3 regions of the Stenotrophomonas sp. KH_029 genome follow, and region 2 is predicted to be linked to each of the others. Evidence: predicted binding sites of a transcription regulator. Region 2 holds the regulator's gene; each other region holds the start of a gene.
What was found. Region 2 encodes FliA, which starts transcription of late flagellar genes. Its sites were predicted from a motif close to TAAAGTTTNNCNNNCNNNGGCCGATAA; they were not measured.
Positions count from the first base shown of each region.

Region 1 (5,256 bases), 2.0 Mb from region 2:
GCTCGGCGACGACCTGGCGCTGAACGCGCAACAGGTGACCGGGGTGAACGCCAACCGCGAGCTGCCGGTGGTGTGGGCGGTGGCCAAGGGGTCGCTGGTCAACAAGGCGATCCTGGTCCCGGCGGCGCTGGCGATCAGCGCGCTGGAGGCCTGGCTGCGCGGCAAGGGCTACCCGGTGCCGATCGTGGTGCCGCTGATGATGATTGGTGGTGCGTTCCTGTGCTTTGAAGGCGTGGAAAAGCTGGCCCACCGCTTCCTGCACTCGCGCGAGGAGGACGAGCAGGAGCGGGCCGCGCGGCTCAAGGCGCTGGCCGATGAGAAGGTGGACATGGTGGCGTGGGAGAACGACAAGGTGAAAGGCGCGGTGCGCACCGATTTCATCCTGTCGGCCGAAATCATCGTGCTGTCGCTGGGGGTGGTGTCGGCTGCGCCGTTCCTCAACCAGGTCACCGCGCTGGTGGTGATCGCGCTGGCGATGACGGTATTCGTCTACGGCCTGGTGGCCGGCATCGTCAAGCTCGACGACCTGGGCCTGTACTGGTCGCGAAAGGGAGCGGCACTGGCCGCGCTCGGCCGCGGCCTGCTGGTGGCCGCGCCGTGGCTGATGAAGTTCCTGTCGGTGGCCGGTACCGCGGCGATGTTCCTGGTCGGCGGCGGCATCCTGGTGCACAACGTGCCGGCGCTGCACCACCTGGTGCTGGAGTGGGGCGGCAGCAACGCGCGCTGGGGCTGGCTGGTCGAGGCGCTGGGCAACATGGTGGTCGGCGTGATCGCCGGTACCGTCGTGCTGGCGGTGGTGATGGGCGTGCAGAAGCTGCGCGGGAAGAACGCCGCACACTGAGGCGCGGCCGTCCGCGTGGGATCGCCGCTGGCCGGGCAGGGCCCGGCACTGCCGGGGCGCGGTTTCAGGCGGCCTGCACGCGGTTCTTGCCCACGCGCTTGGCCGCGTACAGCGCGGCATCGGCGCGCCGCAGCAATGTGTCGGCATCTTCGCCCGGCAGCCATTGCGCCACGCCGGCGCTGAAATGCACCGGCACGCGCTGTTGGTCCAGCGGCAGCGGCCGCTGCGCCAGCGAACGCTGCAGCCGCAACAGGGTGGACATGCTGTCCGCGCCCGGGGTCTCCGGCAGCAGCAGCACGAATTCATCGCCGCCCAGGCGGGCGATCGCATCGGTGCTGCGCAGGTGCAGTTGGCATACCGCGACCAGGTGCCGCAGCACCGCATCGCCGCCGGCATGGCCGTACTGGTCGTTGGTCTGGTGGAAGTCGTCCAGGTCGATCAGTGCCAGCGCCAGCGGGTGCGCGTGGCGGCCGGCGCGGGCCAGTTCGCGCGCGAGCAGTTCATCGAAACCGCGACGGTTCATGGCACCGGTGAGCGGGTCGGTGCGCACCAGCCCGGACGCCTCGCGCAGCTCCTGCTCCAGTTCGGCGATGCGCTGCTCGGCCAGTTCCACCTCGCGGCGTGCATTGCCCAGGTGGTCGCGCGCCTGCAAGGCCTGTTCCTGCACCCGCCCGGTATCCTGCAGCACGTCCTGCAGCAGCTGGCTGAGGTCGGCGATGCTGCGCGCTTCCTTCAGCGCCAGCGCATAGCTGCTGATCCGGTCGTGGTACTCGCCGGTGCTGACCGCCATGCCGTCCAGGCGTTCGATGAAGCCGCCCATCAGGTGCTTCATCGCGGCCTTGGATTCGACGATGCCCTGCTTGAGCAGGCCCTGTTTATAGATCACCTCGCGCAGGTTGGCGCGCGCCTGCTCGACCGAATCGCGGTCCAGCGGCCCGCCGATCAGTTCGCGCACCGCGTGCACCTGGCCGTGCAGCCAGCTGCTGTCGTCGAGCAGCTCGCTGATGTTGTCCAGCAGCAGGTCGAACAGGCTCAGCAGCAGTTCCTGCTGTTCCTGCCAGCCTTCGCTGCGTACCCCGATCTGGTGCGACAGCTCGCGCAGGCGCAGCTCCAGCGGCTGCAGCGGCTGGCCGGGATGCCACAGCTGCAGGTCGGCGGCGATCCGGGCCGGTTCCTGCTTCAACTCGGGCATGTTCTGCAGCAGGCTGGCCACGGTCACGCCCAGGGTGTGGCGCAGCAGGTCGCGCAGGCGCAGGCTGTCGGGCTGACCGTCCGGGCTTTCCTGCTCGATGGTGCGGATGTACTTGTCGATCAGCTGGCGCATCGCGCGGCCGTAGCTGACCCAGTCGGCGCTGCGGTGCGCCGATTGCAGGCGCAGACCCATGTCGCCCAGCTCGCCGGGCAGGGTGGACATGCCGTTGGCGAACGCGGCCAGCAGCGGCTCGGGTGTTTCGATGCCGGCAAACAGGCGCTGCAGCATGGCGCTGCTGCCGCCCTTGGGCGTGGCGGCCGGTGCCTCCGCGTCCACTGCCGCGCGCCCGGCCTGGCGGCGCGACAGCAACCGGCCCACGGCGGTACCGGGGCTGGGGGGAGCATCGTGCGGGTCCGACATGCGGCAGGTCCTTGGCGTGTCACCGGCCAGGCGGCCGGACGGGGGGAAGAGGTTGGAACGGTATCGGCGGCGGCCACGCCGGCTTGAACCCGACGTTATGCCACGATGGTAGGCAGTCTGGAGCCAGGAGGGTGCGATGAAGGTGATGCTGGTGGGGGCGACCGGGCTGGTCGGCGCACAGGTGCTGCAGCAATTGCTGGACGATCCGCGCTGCGATGCCGTGGTGGCGCCGACCCGGCGGGCGCTGGCGCTGACCGACCCGGCCCTGCACAACCCGGTGGTGGACTTCGAGCAGCTGCCGGTCCAGGCCGGCTGGTGGGCAGTGGATGCGGTGATCTGCGCGCTGGGCAGCACCCTCAGACAGGCCGGCAGCCGCGCCGCGTTCGCCCGGATCGACCACGACTACCCGCTGCAGGTGGCGACCCTGGCCCAGGCCCACGGCGCGCATACCTTCGTGCTGAATTCGGCGATGGGGGCCAACCTGCGGTCGCCGGTGTTCTACAACCAGGTCAAGGGCCGCCTGGAACAGGACCTGCGTGGGCTGGCCTATCCGGCGCTGACCCTGGTGCGGCCGGGCCTGATCGGCGGGCAACGCAGCCCGCGGCGCACCGGCGAGCACCTGGCCGGCGTGGTGCTGGGGGCGCTGGGCCCGGTGCTGCCGCGCGCCTGGCGGATCAACCCGGCAGCCAACATCGCCGCGGCGATGGTCGAGGCCGCGCTGGCGTCGCGCCCGGGGGTACACGTGGTCGGTTCGGCGCAGCTGGCCTGAAGGAGGGCCGATCCGGACGCCGGCCGGCCCGCTGCGCTACCCTTTGTGCCCCCTATGCGGCTGCCGTCATGTCCGTCGAAAAGAACCAACGCGATCTCGAAGCCGGTATCCACACCGATCTGCAGGGGCGCCTGACCTACGCCGGCTACCTGCGCCTGGACCAGCTGCTGTCGGCCCAGCAGCCGCTGTCCAGCCCGCCGCACCACGACGAAATGCTGTTCATCATCCAGCACCAGACCTCCGAGCTGTGGCTGAAGCTGCTGGCCCACGAACTGCGCGCGGCGATCGGCTTCCTGCAGCGCGACGAGGTCTGGCAGTGCCGCAAGGTGCTGGCCCGCAGCAAGCAGGTGCTGCGCCAGCTGACCGAACAGTGGTCGGTGCTGGAGACGCTGACGCCCTCGGAGTACATGGGCTTCCGCGACGTGCTGGGCCCGTCTTCGGGCTTCCAGTCGCTGCAGTACCGCTACATCGAGTTCCTGCTGGGCAACAAGAACGCGCAGATGCTGCAGGTGTTCTCGCACGACCCGGCCGGCCAGGCCCAGCTGCAGGAGGTGCTCGATGCCCCCAGCCTGTACGAGGAGTTCCTGCGCTACCTGGCCCGCTTCGGCCACCCGGTGCCGGCCGAATACGCCGGCCGCGACTGGCGCCAGCCGCACGTGGCCGACGATGCGCTGCACCCGGTGTTCGAGCGGATCTACCAGAACACCGACCGCTTCTGGCGCGAGTACGCCCTGTGCGAGGACCTGGTCGATCTGGAGACGGCCTTCCAGCTGTGGCGCTTCCGCCACATGCGCACCGTGATGCGGGTGATCGGTTTCAAGCGCGGTACCGGCGGCTCCAGCGGGGTCGGCTTCCTGCGCCAGGCACTGGAGCTGACCTTCTTCCCGGAGCTGTTCCAGGTGCGCACCACGATCCGCAACGACGACCCGATGCCGCCGGACGCCTGATCGGCCATTGGCCGCAATAAGCCTATTCATATTTACCGGGCCCATCCGCCGTACGGTGCGGCAGGCCCCGCCGTTGCTGCGCTGCCGGTCCGAGGCCGGCAGTTGCAGATGCAAGTTCAGCGACCGTGCCGCCAGCGGCACCCATCAGCGTGTATTTGACGTGAACGTGGTTGGTCTGGGATTCTCCCGCGCTGCTTTCGCACATCGGACGTGCATGTCTTCCACCGAACCCAGGAATCCCGCATGAGCGTAGACGCCGCCGCGAAATCCATTCCCGATCCGGCGCTGCCGGAGTTCAAGACCACGCTGGGCCATCCACGCCCGTTGTGGATGCTGTTCATGACCGAATTCTGGGAACGCTTCGCGTTCTACGGCATCCGCTGGGCGCTGGTGCTGTACATCGTGGCGCAGTTCTTCGAAGGCGACTCGGCCGGCCAGGCCGCCGCCAGCCGCACCTACGGCGCCTACCTGGCGCTGGTCTATGCCGCGGCCATCTTCGGTGGTTATGTCGCCGACCGGGTACTGGGCTACCAACGCTCGATCCTGACCGGTGCGGTGATCATGGCGGCCGGCCTGTTCATGGTCGCCATGCCGAACAAGGAAGTGTTCGAACTGGGCCTGGCCACCATCATCATCGGCAACGGCCTGTTCAAGCCCAACATCTCCACGATGGTCGGCAAGCTCTATGGTCTGAAGGACGAACGCCGCGATTCGGGCTTCACCATCTTCTACATGGGCATCAACATCGGCGCGATGATCGCCCCGGTGCTGACCCAGTACCTGGCCGAACGCGTGTTCGGTACCCAGGCGATGCCGTCCTACAAGATGGTGTTCATCGCCTCGGGCATCGGCATGCTGATCAGCCTGGCATGGTTCTACGTCGGCCGCGCCGGCCTGAAGGGCATCGGCGCGCCGCCGGTGGGCGCCGAAGGCTACGGCCGCATCGTCATGGTGTTTGTCGGTGCGATCGTGGCCATCCCGGTGGCCTACTTCCTGCTGTCCACCGGCGCCACCGCGCTGGCCTGGATCCTGGGCGTGATGTTCATCGCGCTGGCCGTGCTGCTGCTGGTCGAGGGCATCCGGGAAG
Region 1 covers NZ_CM174498.1:3,959,746-3,965,001, reverse strand. Annotated here, with positions in the region: gene AC3ITM_RS17820 (DUF808 domain-containing protein) at 1-841, shown strand, start outside; gene AC3ITM_RS17815 (GGDEF domain-containing protein) at 906-2,321, opposite strand; gene AC3ITM_RS17810 (NAD(P)H-binding protein) at 2,590-3,222, shown strand; gene AC3ITM_RS17805 (tryptophan 2,3-dioxygenase) at 3,291-4,169, shown strand; gene AC3ITM_RS17800 (peptide MFS transporter) at 4,413-5,256, shown strand, end outside.
Region 1: the regulator FliA is predicted to act here: its motif matches at 2,514-2,540, upstream of AC3ITM_RS17815 (GGDEF domain-containing protein).

Region 2 (5,256 bases):
AGTCTGTCCATGGGTCCGTTATCGGCTTGCGTGAAGGGGACTTGAGACGCCGACCGGGAGCGGTGTTGCGGCGGTCACACTTTTGGGGCGATTTGAGGCCGCCGGGAACACCCGGCCCGCCTCACCGAAGACCATCCACGTCCAGGATCAGCGACATCCGGCCGTCGCCGATCAGGGTGGCCCCGGCGTAGCCGCGCAGCCCACGCAGGGCCTTGGGCAGCGGCTTGATCACCACTTCCTCGCGGCCGCGCACCTGGTCCACCACCAGCCCGAAGCGGGCTTCGCCGGCCTGCAGCACCACGATGGTCAGCAGCGGGGAGGCGGCCGGTTCCACTGCCAGCCAGTGGCGCAGGTCCACCAGCGGCAGGGTGTGCGATTTGCGGTCGAGCACGGCGCGGCCGTCGAACCAGCCCAGCGAGGTGTTGGGCGCGTGCAGCACTTCCATCACCCGGGCCAGCGGCAGCGCGTAGACGTCCTCGCCGGCCTGCACCAGCAGGGTGGGCAGGATCGCCAGGGTCAGCGGCACGCGGATCAGGAAACGGCTGCCGCGGCCCAGTTCGGACTGGATCTGGATCTGGCCGCTGAGTTCGCGGATGCGCGACTGCACCACGTCCATGCCCACGCCGCGGCCGGAGATGTCGGTGACTTCCTGCTTGGTGGAAAAACCGGGCAGGAACACCAGGTGCAGGCATTCCTCGCTGCTCAGGCGGGCGGCCGCCTCGGGGTCGATCAAACCCTTTTCGCGGGCCTTCTGCCGCAGCCGCTCGGGGTCGATGCCGGCGCCGTCGTCCTGCACTTCGATGCTGACGTAGTCGCCTTCCTGTTGCGCCGACAGGCGCACGTGGCCGCTGCGCGGCTTGCCCTGGGCTTCGCGCAGTTCCGGGGTTTCCACGCCGTGGTCGATCGCGTTGCGCACCAGGTGCACCAGCGGATCGGCCAGGGCCTCGACCAGGTTGCGGTCCAGCTCGGTTTCCGCGCCGACCAGCTCCAGCTCCACTTCCTTCTTCAGGTTGCGGGCAACATCACGGGCGACCTTGGGGAAGCGCGAGAACACCTTGCCGACCGGCTGCATGCGGGTGCGCATCACCGCCGACTGCAGGCGCGCGGTGGCGATGTCCAGGGTGGACACGGCGCGGTCGAGTTCCTCATCGTGCAGGCGCGCGCGCAGGGTCTTGAGCCGGTTGCGCGACAGCACCAGCTCGCCGATCAGGTTGACGATCGCGTCCAGCCGCTTGGTGTCCACGCGCACGGTGTGTTCGGCTTCGGCCATCGGTTTGTTGGCGGCCGGCCTGGGCGCTGCGGCCGGTGCCGGCGCGCGCGGCGCGGCAGGCGTGGCCGCCGGCGCCGCCTTGGCGCCGGGCACGGCGCCGCCATGCAGCTGGTCGAGCAGGGCTTCAAATTCGTCTTCGCCGATCAGGCCGTCATCGGCCTTCTTCGTCGGCGCCACCGCGCTGGGCGCCGCGCCGCCATGCAACTGGTCGAGCAGGTTCTCGAACTCGTCATCGGTGATCAGCTCACCGCTGGCCGCAGCGGCTACCGGCGCCGGCGTGGCCGGGCCGTTGACGTCGAACTGGGCGATCAGCTCCGGCGGGGCAAACCCCGGTTCGGTGCCGGCCGAGACCGCATCGAGCATGGACTGCAGGTAGTCCAGCGACTGCTGGGCGGCATCGAAGTGATGCGCCTGCAGGGTGGCCTTGCCCGAACGGGCCATGCCCAGGGTTTCCTCGGCGGCATGGCACAGCTCGACCATGGCCTGGATGCCGAGGAAGCCGGCGCCGCCCTTGAGCGTGTGGAAGCCGCGGAACACCGCGTTGAGCTGGTCGCTGTCCTGGGGCGACTGCTCCAGCGACACCAGCTGTTCGCCGAGCCGGTCCAGGATTTCCTGGGCCTCGAGGATGAAGTCGGCGGCAATATCGTCTGGAACAGCGCTCATAGGAGGGCTCCATGAGCATTGAAATGAGGTGCGCCGGGCGCCTGTGGCGGTGTGGCAAGGTGCGTGGCGCCGGCTTGGGTGGGCCCCAAGCCAAGCCGCGCGCCGTAGTCCACAGCGCCACAGGCACCCGGCCCTTCGGGAAGGCCCCTGACGCGGGCCGATACTGTGTTGAACGCCTTGCCCAGGCGGCCTGCCTGCGCTGCGGCGTCCGCCTTGTCTCGACCCGCGTCAGCGGCCTTCGCACTCATTTGAATGTTCATGGATCCCTCCTCAAAGCCCCAAATCGGAGAGCAGGTCGTCGGCGTCGACCTGTGACACCTGGTGGCGGTCCAGGCCGGACACGGCCGGGCCGGCCAGGCCGTTGTCTCGCTTGCTGGCGGCGTCGTCCTGCGGCGGCAGGCCGAGCGCGCTGAAACCTTCATGCACGCGGCGCACGATGCCGACCACGCGGCGGATGATCTGCCCGGTCAGGTCCTGGTAGCTCTGGGTCAGCGCGATTTCGGTGAGGTTGTGGCGGATCTGGTCCAGCTGCTGGCCCTGGTCGGCGGTCAGGCCGTTGGCACGCAGCTGTTCGGTCAGCGCCCGGCATTCCTCGGCCAGGTCCAGGGTGCGGTGGGTGGCCTGTTCGGTCATCGCCACCACGTGATCCAGGCGCGCGCAGGCATCGTCCAGTTCGCCGGCTTCGCTGGGCAGGCTGGGCAGCTCGCCCAGCGCCTGGCCCAGCTCGCGTGCGAGCCGGTTCAGCCCGGCCATCATCGGCTGGGTGCGCAGGGCGGCCAGTGCGTCGATTTCCCGGCGCCAGCCGGCTTCGTCGCCACTTTCCAGCGCGGCCAGGGCATCCTGCAGGCGCTGCACCAGCGCCGATTTTTCGCTGAGGGTTTCCATCAGGCGCTCGCTGCCAGGCGTTCGAAGATCTTGCCGAGCTTCTCTTCCAGGGTCTGGGCGGTGAACGGCTTGATGATGTAGCCATTGACCCCGCACTGGGCCGCTTCGATGATCTGCTCGCGCTTGGCTTCGGCGGTGACCATCAGTACCGGCAGGGTCTTGAGCTTGGCATCGGCGCGGATCGCCTTGAGCAGGTCGATGCCGGTCATCACCGGCATGTTCCAGTCGGTGACCACGAAATCGAACGACTGGCTCTGCAACAGAGACAGCGCGGCATGCCCGTCCTCGGCTTCGGCCGTATTGGTGAAGCCCAGATCGCCCAGCAGGTTCTTGACGATACGACGCATGGTCGAGAAATCGTCGACGATCAGGATACGCATGTTCTTGTTCAAAGCACTTTCCTCGGTATCAGTGGTTCTCAAGGCCGGCGTCAGCCGCCTCGAAGATCTTCAATCGGCCGCGCAGGCGCAGTACGGCCTGGCCATGGATCTGGCACACACGCGATTCGCTGACGCCCAGCACGGCGCCGATCTCTTTCAGGTTCAGTTCCTGCTCGTAGTACAGCGACAGCACCAGCTGTTCGCGTTCGGGCAGCAGGCCGATCGCATTGCCCAGTTCGCGGCCGAACTCGCCGCGTTCCAGTACCTGCTGCGGGGTCGGCCCGCCCTGGGCGACGGTGTCCAGCTCGCCCTGGTCTTCGATCCGCGATTCCAGGCTCAGCACCTGGCCGCGCGCGGCGTCTTCCATCAGGCGCAGGTAGTCGGGCAGCGGCATCTCCATCGCGGCGGCAACCTCGGTGGCGCTGGCGGCGCGGCCGGTGGTCTGTTCCAGGCGGCGGATGGTGGAGGCCGCATCGCGGGCGCGGCGGTGCACCGAGCGCGGTACCCAGTCGCCGCGGCGGATCTCGTCGATCATCGAGCCGCGGATGCGGATCGAGGCGTAGGTCTCGAACGAGGCGCCCTGGTCGGCATCGTAGCTGCGCGAGGCCTCGATCAGGCCCATCATGCCGGCCTGGATGAGGTCATCCACCTCCACGCTGGCGGGCAGGCGTGCGGCCAGGTGGTGGGCGATGCGCCGGACCAGGTCCGAGTGCTGGGCAATGCACTCGTTGGCGGCGGTGCGCTGGACTTCTTTGTATTGTGCGGCGCCTTTCATGCGGCCACCCCGCGTTGCTTGAGGATGCGTTCCAGGAAGAATTCGACCCCGCCACGCGGTTCGGTGGGGGCCTGCCAGCGCGCGGTGCGGCGGGCGATCTCGGTGATCGCCTGCGCGGCCGGGCTGGACGGGTAGGCCTTGACCACCGGCTGCTGGCGCTGCACCGACAGGCGCAGCCAGTCGTCCTGCGGTACGCAGCCCAGGTAGTTCAGCGAGACATCGGCCAGGAACTTGTCGCAGACCCGGGTCAGCTTTTCGTACAGCACCCGGCCCTCGTTGGGGTCGCGCACCATGTTGGCCACCACCTGGATGCGGTCCACGCCGCGTTCGCGCGAGAGCACCTTGATCAGCGCGTAGGCGTCGGTGATCGAGGCCGGCTCGTCGCAGACCACCACCACGGTATCCTGCGCGGCCTGGCAGAAGGTCAGCACGCCGTCGGTGATGCCTGCGGCGGTGTCCACCACCATGAAGTCCAGCTCGCGCTCCAGTTCGGAGAACACATTGACCAGGCCGACATGTTCGGCCGGCTGCAGTTCGGCCATGTGGCGGCGGCCGGACGCGGCCGGTACCACCAGCACGCCGCCGGGGCCTTCCAGGATCACCTCGTCCAGCGAACAGCGCCCGGCGACCAGGTCGGCCAGGGTCAGCTTGGGCTGCAGGCCCAGGATCACATCGATGTTGGCCAGGCCCAGGTCGGCGTCCAGCAACAGCGTGCGCTTGCCCATGTCGGCCAGGGCCACGGCCAGGTTGGCCGACACGTTGGTCTTGCCCACGCCGCCCTTGCCGCCGGTCACGGCGATGGTGCGCACAGGCCCCAGCGGCTGGCTGCGGGTGGCCGACAGCGGGAAGGTCTTGGTCAGCTTGGCATACTCACGCGACGGCATGGTTGAACTCCGGGTTGCAGGGCATATCGGCCGCGCGGCGCAAATCTTCAAGGCGAAGGACTAGATTGGCCGCACTGGCCCGGTGCAGGTCTTCGGGAACGTCCTGGCCATTGGTGACCCAGGTGATCGGCAGGCGGTGGTCCACGGCCACCGACAGGGCGCTGCCGAAGCGGCCGGTTTCATCCAGCTTGCTCAGCACCACGCCCTGCGGGTTGGCCGCGCTGAAGCGGCGCACCACCTCGTCCATGTCGCCGAAACTGGTGTTGGCCGGCAGCACCAGCAGGGTGCGGATCTGTTCGGCCGCGCGCAGCCACTGCAACTGGGCGGCCAGGGCGCGGTCGCGCGGGCCCAGCCCGGCGGTGTCGATCAGCACCAGCTTGTAGTCCCGCAGGCGCTCCA
Region 2 covers NZ_CM174498.1:1,977,816-1,983,071, forward strand. Annotated here, with positions in the region: gene AC3ITM_RS09105 (flagellar motor protein) at 1-11, opposite strand, end outside; gene AC3ITM_RS09110 (chemotaxis protein CheA) at 122-1,933, opposite strand; gene AC3ITM_RS09115 (protein phosphatase CheZ) at 2,204-2,818, opposite strand; gene cheY (chemotaxis response regulator CheY) at 2,818-3,210, opposite strand; gene AC3ITM_RS09125 (RNA polymerase sigma factor FliA) at 3,227-3,973, opposite strand; gene AC3ITM_RS09130 (MinD/ParA family ATP-binding protein) at 3,970-4,857, opposite strand; gene flhF (flagellar biosynthesis GTPase FlhF) at 4,844-5,256, opposite strand, start outside.

Region 3 (5,256 bases), 2.0 Mb from region 2:
GCGGTGGACGAAACCCGCGAGGTCGAAGTCGCTGCCGATCTCGCGGTTGAGCCGGGCCAGCAGGTTGAGGGTGAACGCGGCGGTGATGCCGGCCGCATCGTTGTAGGCAGCCTCGATCAGGACCGGATCCTTGTGCAGGTCGATGCCGATCAGGGCCAGGCCATCGCTGCCCATGGTCCGGCGCATCGCCTGCAACAGCGCCACCGCGTCGGCATGGACGAAGTTGCCCAGGGTGGAGCCGGGGAAGAACAGCAGCCGGCGCGTGGCGGCGCGCTGCGGGGTGGGCAGTTGCACCGGGGCGGTGAAGTCGGCGCAGACCGGCAGCATTTCGATCTGCGGCAAGGCGGTGGCCAACCGCGCGATGCTGGCCAGCAGGGCCGCGCGCGAGATCTCGATCGGGGTGTAGGCGACCGGATCGGCCAGGGCGTGCAGCAGCAACTCGGTCTTGCGGCCGCTGCCGCTGCCCAGTTCCACCACATGCAGGCGCGGGCCGACCACCCGCGCGATGTCATGGGCGCAGTCCTGCAGCAGCGCCAGTTCGGTGCGGGTGGGGTAGTACTCGGGCTGGCGGGTGATCTGTTCGAACAGCGCCGACCCGCGGGCGTCGTAGAAGTACTTGGATGGGAGCTGACGCGGCCGCAGCGACAGGCCCTGCAGGATGTCGGCGGTGATCCGGGCGCGGTCGGGTTGCAGGTCGGTGAGCGCCTCGAGCGCGTCGCTGACCGTGCTCATGCCGCCTCGTCCCTGGCCAGGCGCAGGCCGGCGAACTGCCAGCGCGCCGAGGGCGCGAAGAAGTTGCGGTAGCTGGCACGTACGTGCCCTTCGGGGGTGGCGCAGCTGCCGCCACGCAGGATCCATTGGCCGTTCATGAATTTACCGTTGTATTCGCCCAGGTTGCCGGCGAAGGGACGGAAGCCCGGGTAGGCGCCGTAGGCGCTGCTGGTCCATTCCCAGACATCGCCGAACAACTGCAGCAGGGCGGTGTCGGTGGCCTGCCCGACCGCGCTGGCGCCGGCTGGATGCAGTCGGTCGGCATCGGCGAAGTGGCCGTGCAGCGGTTGGCCGGTGGCGGCGGCCTCCCATTCGAACTCGGTGGGCAGGCGCGCCCTCTGCCAGCGGGCATAGGCATCGGCTTCGAAATAGCTGAGGTGGCAGGCCGGCGCGTGCGGATCCAGGGCCTGCCAGCCGCCGAGGGTGAACTCGCGCTCCAGCGCATCGTCCCAGTACAGCGGGTGCTGCCAGCCTTCGGCCTGGCACAGCGCCCAGCCCTCGCTCATCCACAGGCGGACGTCGGCATAGCCACCGGCCTGGATGAACTGACGGTACTCGGCGTTGCTGACCGGGCGGTTGGCCAGCGCATGGGCGGGCACCAGCACGCGGTGCCGCGGCGATTCGTTGTCGTAGGCGAAGGCGCCGTGCCCGGGCCAGGCCGGGGCGCCGATCTCGACGATCTGTTCGGGGCTGCCGCGCCAGCGCAGCGGGATGGCGGCCGCGCTGGTACGGACCAGGTCGTCGCGGTACGCCGGCTGCAGCGGGTTGCTCCACAACGCATGCTTGATGTCGGTGAGCAGCAGTTCCTGGTGCTGTTGTTCGTGGTGCAGGCCGAGCAGCAACTGGTTGCAGGCCTGCGCATCGAGTGCGTTGGCCTGCAGCAGGCCGATCACCTGCTGGTCGACCAGGGCGCGGTACTGCAGCACCTGGTCCAGCGACGGCCGCGACAGCAGCCCGCGCTGCGGGCGCGCATGCGCCGGCCCAATGCTCTGGTAGTAGCTGTTGAACAGGTAGTGCCAGTCGGCGTTGAACGGCACATGGTCCGGCTGGGTGGCCAGCACGAAGCGTTCGAAGAACCAGGTGGTATGGGCCAGATGCCATTTGGCCGGGCTGGCATCGGGCATGCTCTGTACCAGGGCGTCTTCGGCACTGAGCGGGCTGGCCAGCGCGATGCTGCGCGCGCGGATGCCGGCATAGCGCACGGCCAGCGGTGCCGGGGGTGCGGCCGTGGTCGGCGGCGACGGGGCAACGGCGATATTCATCCCGCGCAGGATCGACCAGCCGGGGTGAGCGCTACGTCATGGCAAGGCTCACATCGCGTTACACCGCCCACGCCGCCACTCAAGTTGACTGCGCGCAGGCCGCTACCGGGAAGACCATCGCCTGTGTGTTCCGGTTTGCACGATGCAGCCATGGCGCGCCGGCCCACACCCGTGGAACCGTCCTTGCGCGATCACCTGCTACGCCAGCCTGGCCACTACCTGTTCGTACTGCCGGCCGTACTGGTGGGGCTGGGCGTATGGTCGGCCACGCCGGCCGACGAGGTGGCCAGCGCGGTGCACCGCATCCTGCCGCTGGTGCTGGCCTGCCTGGGCATCGGCCTGGGCCTGATCTACAACCGCGTGCGCGCGGTGTGCCTGCTGCTGGCGATCGCGCTGGCATTTGCGATCCTGCACGGGCTGGTGGGTGGTTTCCTCAACACCGGCGCGGTGACCGCACTGACCCCGCTGCTGTTCCACGCAGTGTCGGTATGGCTGCCGCTGCTGATCGCGCTGCATGGCCTGTGGCCCGAGCGCGGGCGCCTGCGCCATGACCTGCTGCTGCGCGGGGTGGTCAGCGGGGCGGCGGTGGGAGTGTTCGCCCTGCTGGCCGCACAGGGCCCGCAGGGCATGCACGACCTGCTCTCGGACCACCATTGGCCCTGGTTGCCGACCGGCTGGAGCCGGCTGGCGCAGCTGCCCACGCTGGTGTTCGTGCTGGGCCTGGCCGGGCTGGCGGTACAGGCGCTGCGCCAGCCGCGGCCATTGCATACGGCGATGCTGATCGCCCTGCTGGTGGTCTGGACGATGCTGCCCCGGGTGTTCCTGTCGCCGGCACTGCTGCCGGCACTGGCCAGCGCCGCGCTGCTGCTGCTCGTCTCGGCGATGCTGCAGGAGTCCTTCCACATGGCTTTCCGCGACGAGCTGACCGGGCTGCCCGGCCGGCGCGCGTTGAACGAGTGCCTGCAGCGGGTGGGTGCGACCTACACCATCGCGATGGTCGATGTGGACCACTTCAAACGCTTCAACGATACCCACGGCCACGACAGCGGCGATGACGTGCTCAGGCTGGTGGCCGCGCGGCTGGCCGCGGTGGGTGGCGGCGGCCGTGCGTTCCGCTATGGCGGCGAGGAGTTCGCGCTGGTGTTCCTGGACCGCCCTGCCCCGGCCTGCGTGGATGCGGTGGAAGCGCTCCGGGCCATGGTGGAGGACACCCGGCTGACCCTGCGCGACCGCGCGGCGCGGGCCGCCGACGATGCGGTCGGGCGGTTGCAGCGGGGCCGTGGCGGCGCCGGCACGGTGGTGCAGGTGACGGTGAGCATCGGCGTGGCCGACAGCCGCGCAGGCGATGGCCCGCAGGCGGTGATCAAGGCCGCCGACCAGGCGCTGTATGCCGCCAAGGACGCCGGGCGCAACTGCGTGCGCGCGCACGGCCTGCAACGGGCCGTGGCGGTGCGCAGCAGCGGCGATGCCGCTCAGGGCAGCGCGTCGAGGTAGAACCAGCGGCCGTCTTCGCGCACGAAGCGGCTGTGTTCGAGCATCTTCGCCGCGCTGCCACCGCCGACCTTGTAGCGCGCGGTGAACCTGACCCGGGCATGGTCGGGATCGATGAGGCCATGTTCGTGCACGGTCAGCCCCAGCCATCGGGTGCGCTGGCCGGCCGGCTCGTCCAACGACAGTTCGGCCGGGCGGGTGCTGGGGTGCCAGCTGGCCAGCAGGTAATCCGGCAGCTGTTTCACGTAGGCGCTGTAGCGCGAGCGCATCAGCGCTTCGGCATCGGGCGCCGGGGCGCCGGCATGGTACCGGCCGCAGCACGCGGCGTAGGCCAGCGGGCGGCCGCAGGGACAGGGATCAGGTGTGCTCATGGGCGCATTGTCGCGCGTTTGTCCGGGTACGCCGTAGGTACCGACCGTTGGTCGGTACCTACGCGCGGTGTGCGAGGTGCAGCCGACCAACGGTCGGCGCTACCCGGTATCAGGGCCCGGGCGTATGCTGGCGCGCCTTGTGTCGCAGAGTTGCTGCCGTGCTGGAACTGGTTCCCCCTGAGCTGTTGTGGTTGGTGGCGATCGCCTTCATCGCCGGTCTGGTCGATGCCGCCGTGGGCGGCGGTGGGCTGGTGCAGTTGCCGGGTCTGTTCACGGTGCTGCCGCAGCACACCCCGGCGATGCTGTTTGGCACCAACAAGTTCAGCTCGATGTTCGGGACCGGTGCGGCGGCCTGGCGCTATGCGCGCAATGTGCGCTTCCCGTGGCGGCCGGTGCTGTTCGCCGCCGGTACCGCGTTCGTGTTCTCCTTCGCCGGCGCCACTGCGGTCAGCCTGCTGCCCAAGGATGCGGTGCGGCCGCTGGTGCTGGTGCTGCTGGTGGCGATGCTGGGCTACACGCTGTGGAAGAAGGATTTCGGTGCCCTGCACCGGCCGCGCGAGATCGGCCGCAAGGAGTTGGCCACCGCCCTGGGTATCGGCGCGGTGATCGGCTTCTACGACGGGTTCTTCGGGCCGGGCACCGGCAGCTTCCTGATCTTCCTGTTCGTGCGCTTCTTCGGGCTGGATTTCCTGCGCGCCTCGGCCGCCTCCAAGGTGGTGAACCTGGCCACCAACGTGGCGGCGATCTCGTTCTTCGTTCCCACCGGCAACATCCTGTGGCTGTTCGCGCTGCCGATGGCCGCGGCCAACATCATCGGCTCGGTGGTGGGCACGCGGCTGGCGCTGCGTGGCGGCACGCCGTTCATCCGCAAGCTGTTCGTCGGCCTGGTGGTGGTACTGATCGCCCGGATGGGCTGGGACACCTTCGCCTGAGCGCAGGGCGGGCCAGCCGATCCGGCTGACCCGCCGGCGGCTTACCGCTTGGGCGTGGGCTTGGCCTTGGTGGCCGGCTTTTTGGCAGCGGCCTTCTTGGTCGCCTTCTTTGCCGCCTGCTTCACCGGCGCCTTGCCGGTGGGCGTGGCGGCCGCCGGCTTGGCTTGCTGCACCACCGGGGTGGCCATCACCGGCTCCGGCTCCGGCGCAGCCACGGTCACCGCCGGCGGCAGCGGTTCGGCGTGCACCGGCACGGCCACCACGGCCGGCGGCTCGGTGGCTGCCACCGTCCCGCCGGCGCGAGCGCGCTCGGGCAGCTTGAGGCGACGGGCCTGGTCGTCGTACTCGATCAGCAGCACGCCCGAATCATGGCGGCCGCTGATTTCAACAAAGCAGGCGCCACCGATGAACGGCTCCAGGGTCATCACC
Region 3 covers NZ_CM174498.1:4,259,747-4,265,002, forward strand. Annotated here, with positions in the region: gene egtD (L-histidine N(alpha)-methyltransferase) at 1-732, opposite strand, end outside; gene egtB (ergothioneine biosynthesis protein EgtB) at 729-2,033, opposite strand; gene AC3ITM_RS19030 (GGDEF domain-containing protein) at 2,217-3,527, shown strand; gene AC3ITM_RS19035 (YchJ family metal-binding protein) at 3,506-3,895, opposite strand; gene AC3ITM_RS19040 (sulfite exporter TauE/SafE family protein) at 4,054-4,827, shown strand; gene AC3ITM_RS19045 (ATP-binding protein) at 4,869-5,256, opposite strand, start outside.
Region 3: the regulator FliA is predicted to act here: its motif matches at 2,113-2,139, upstream of AC3ITM_RS19030 (GGDEF domain-containing protein).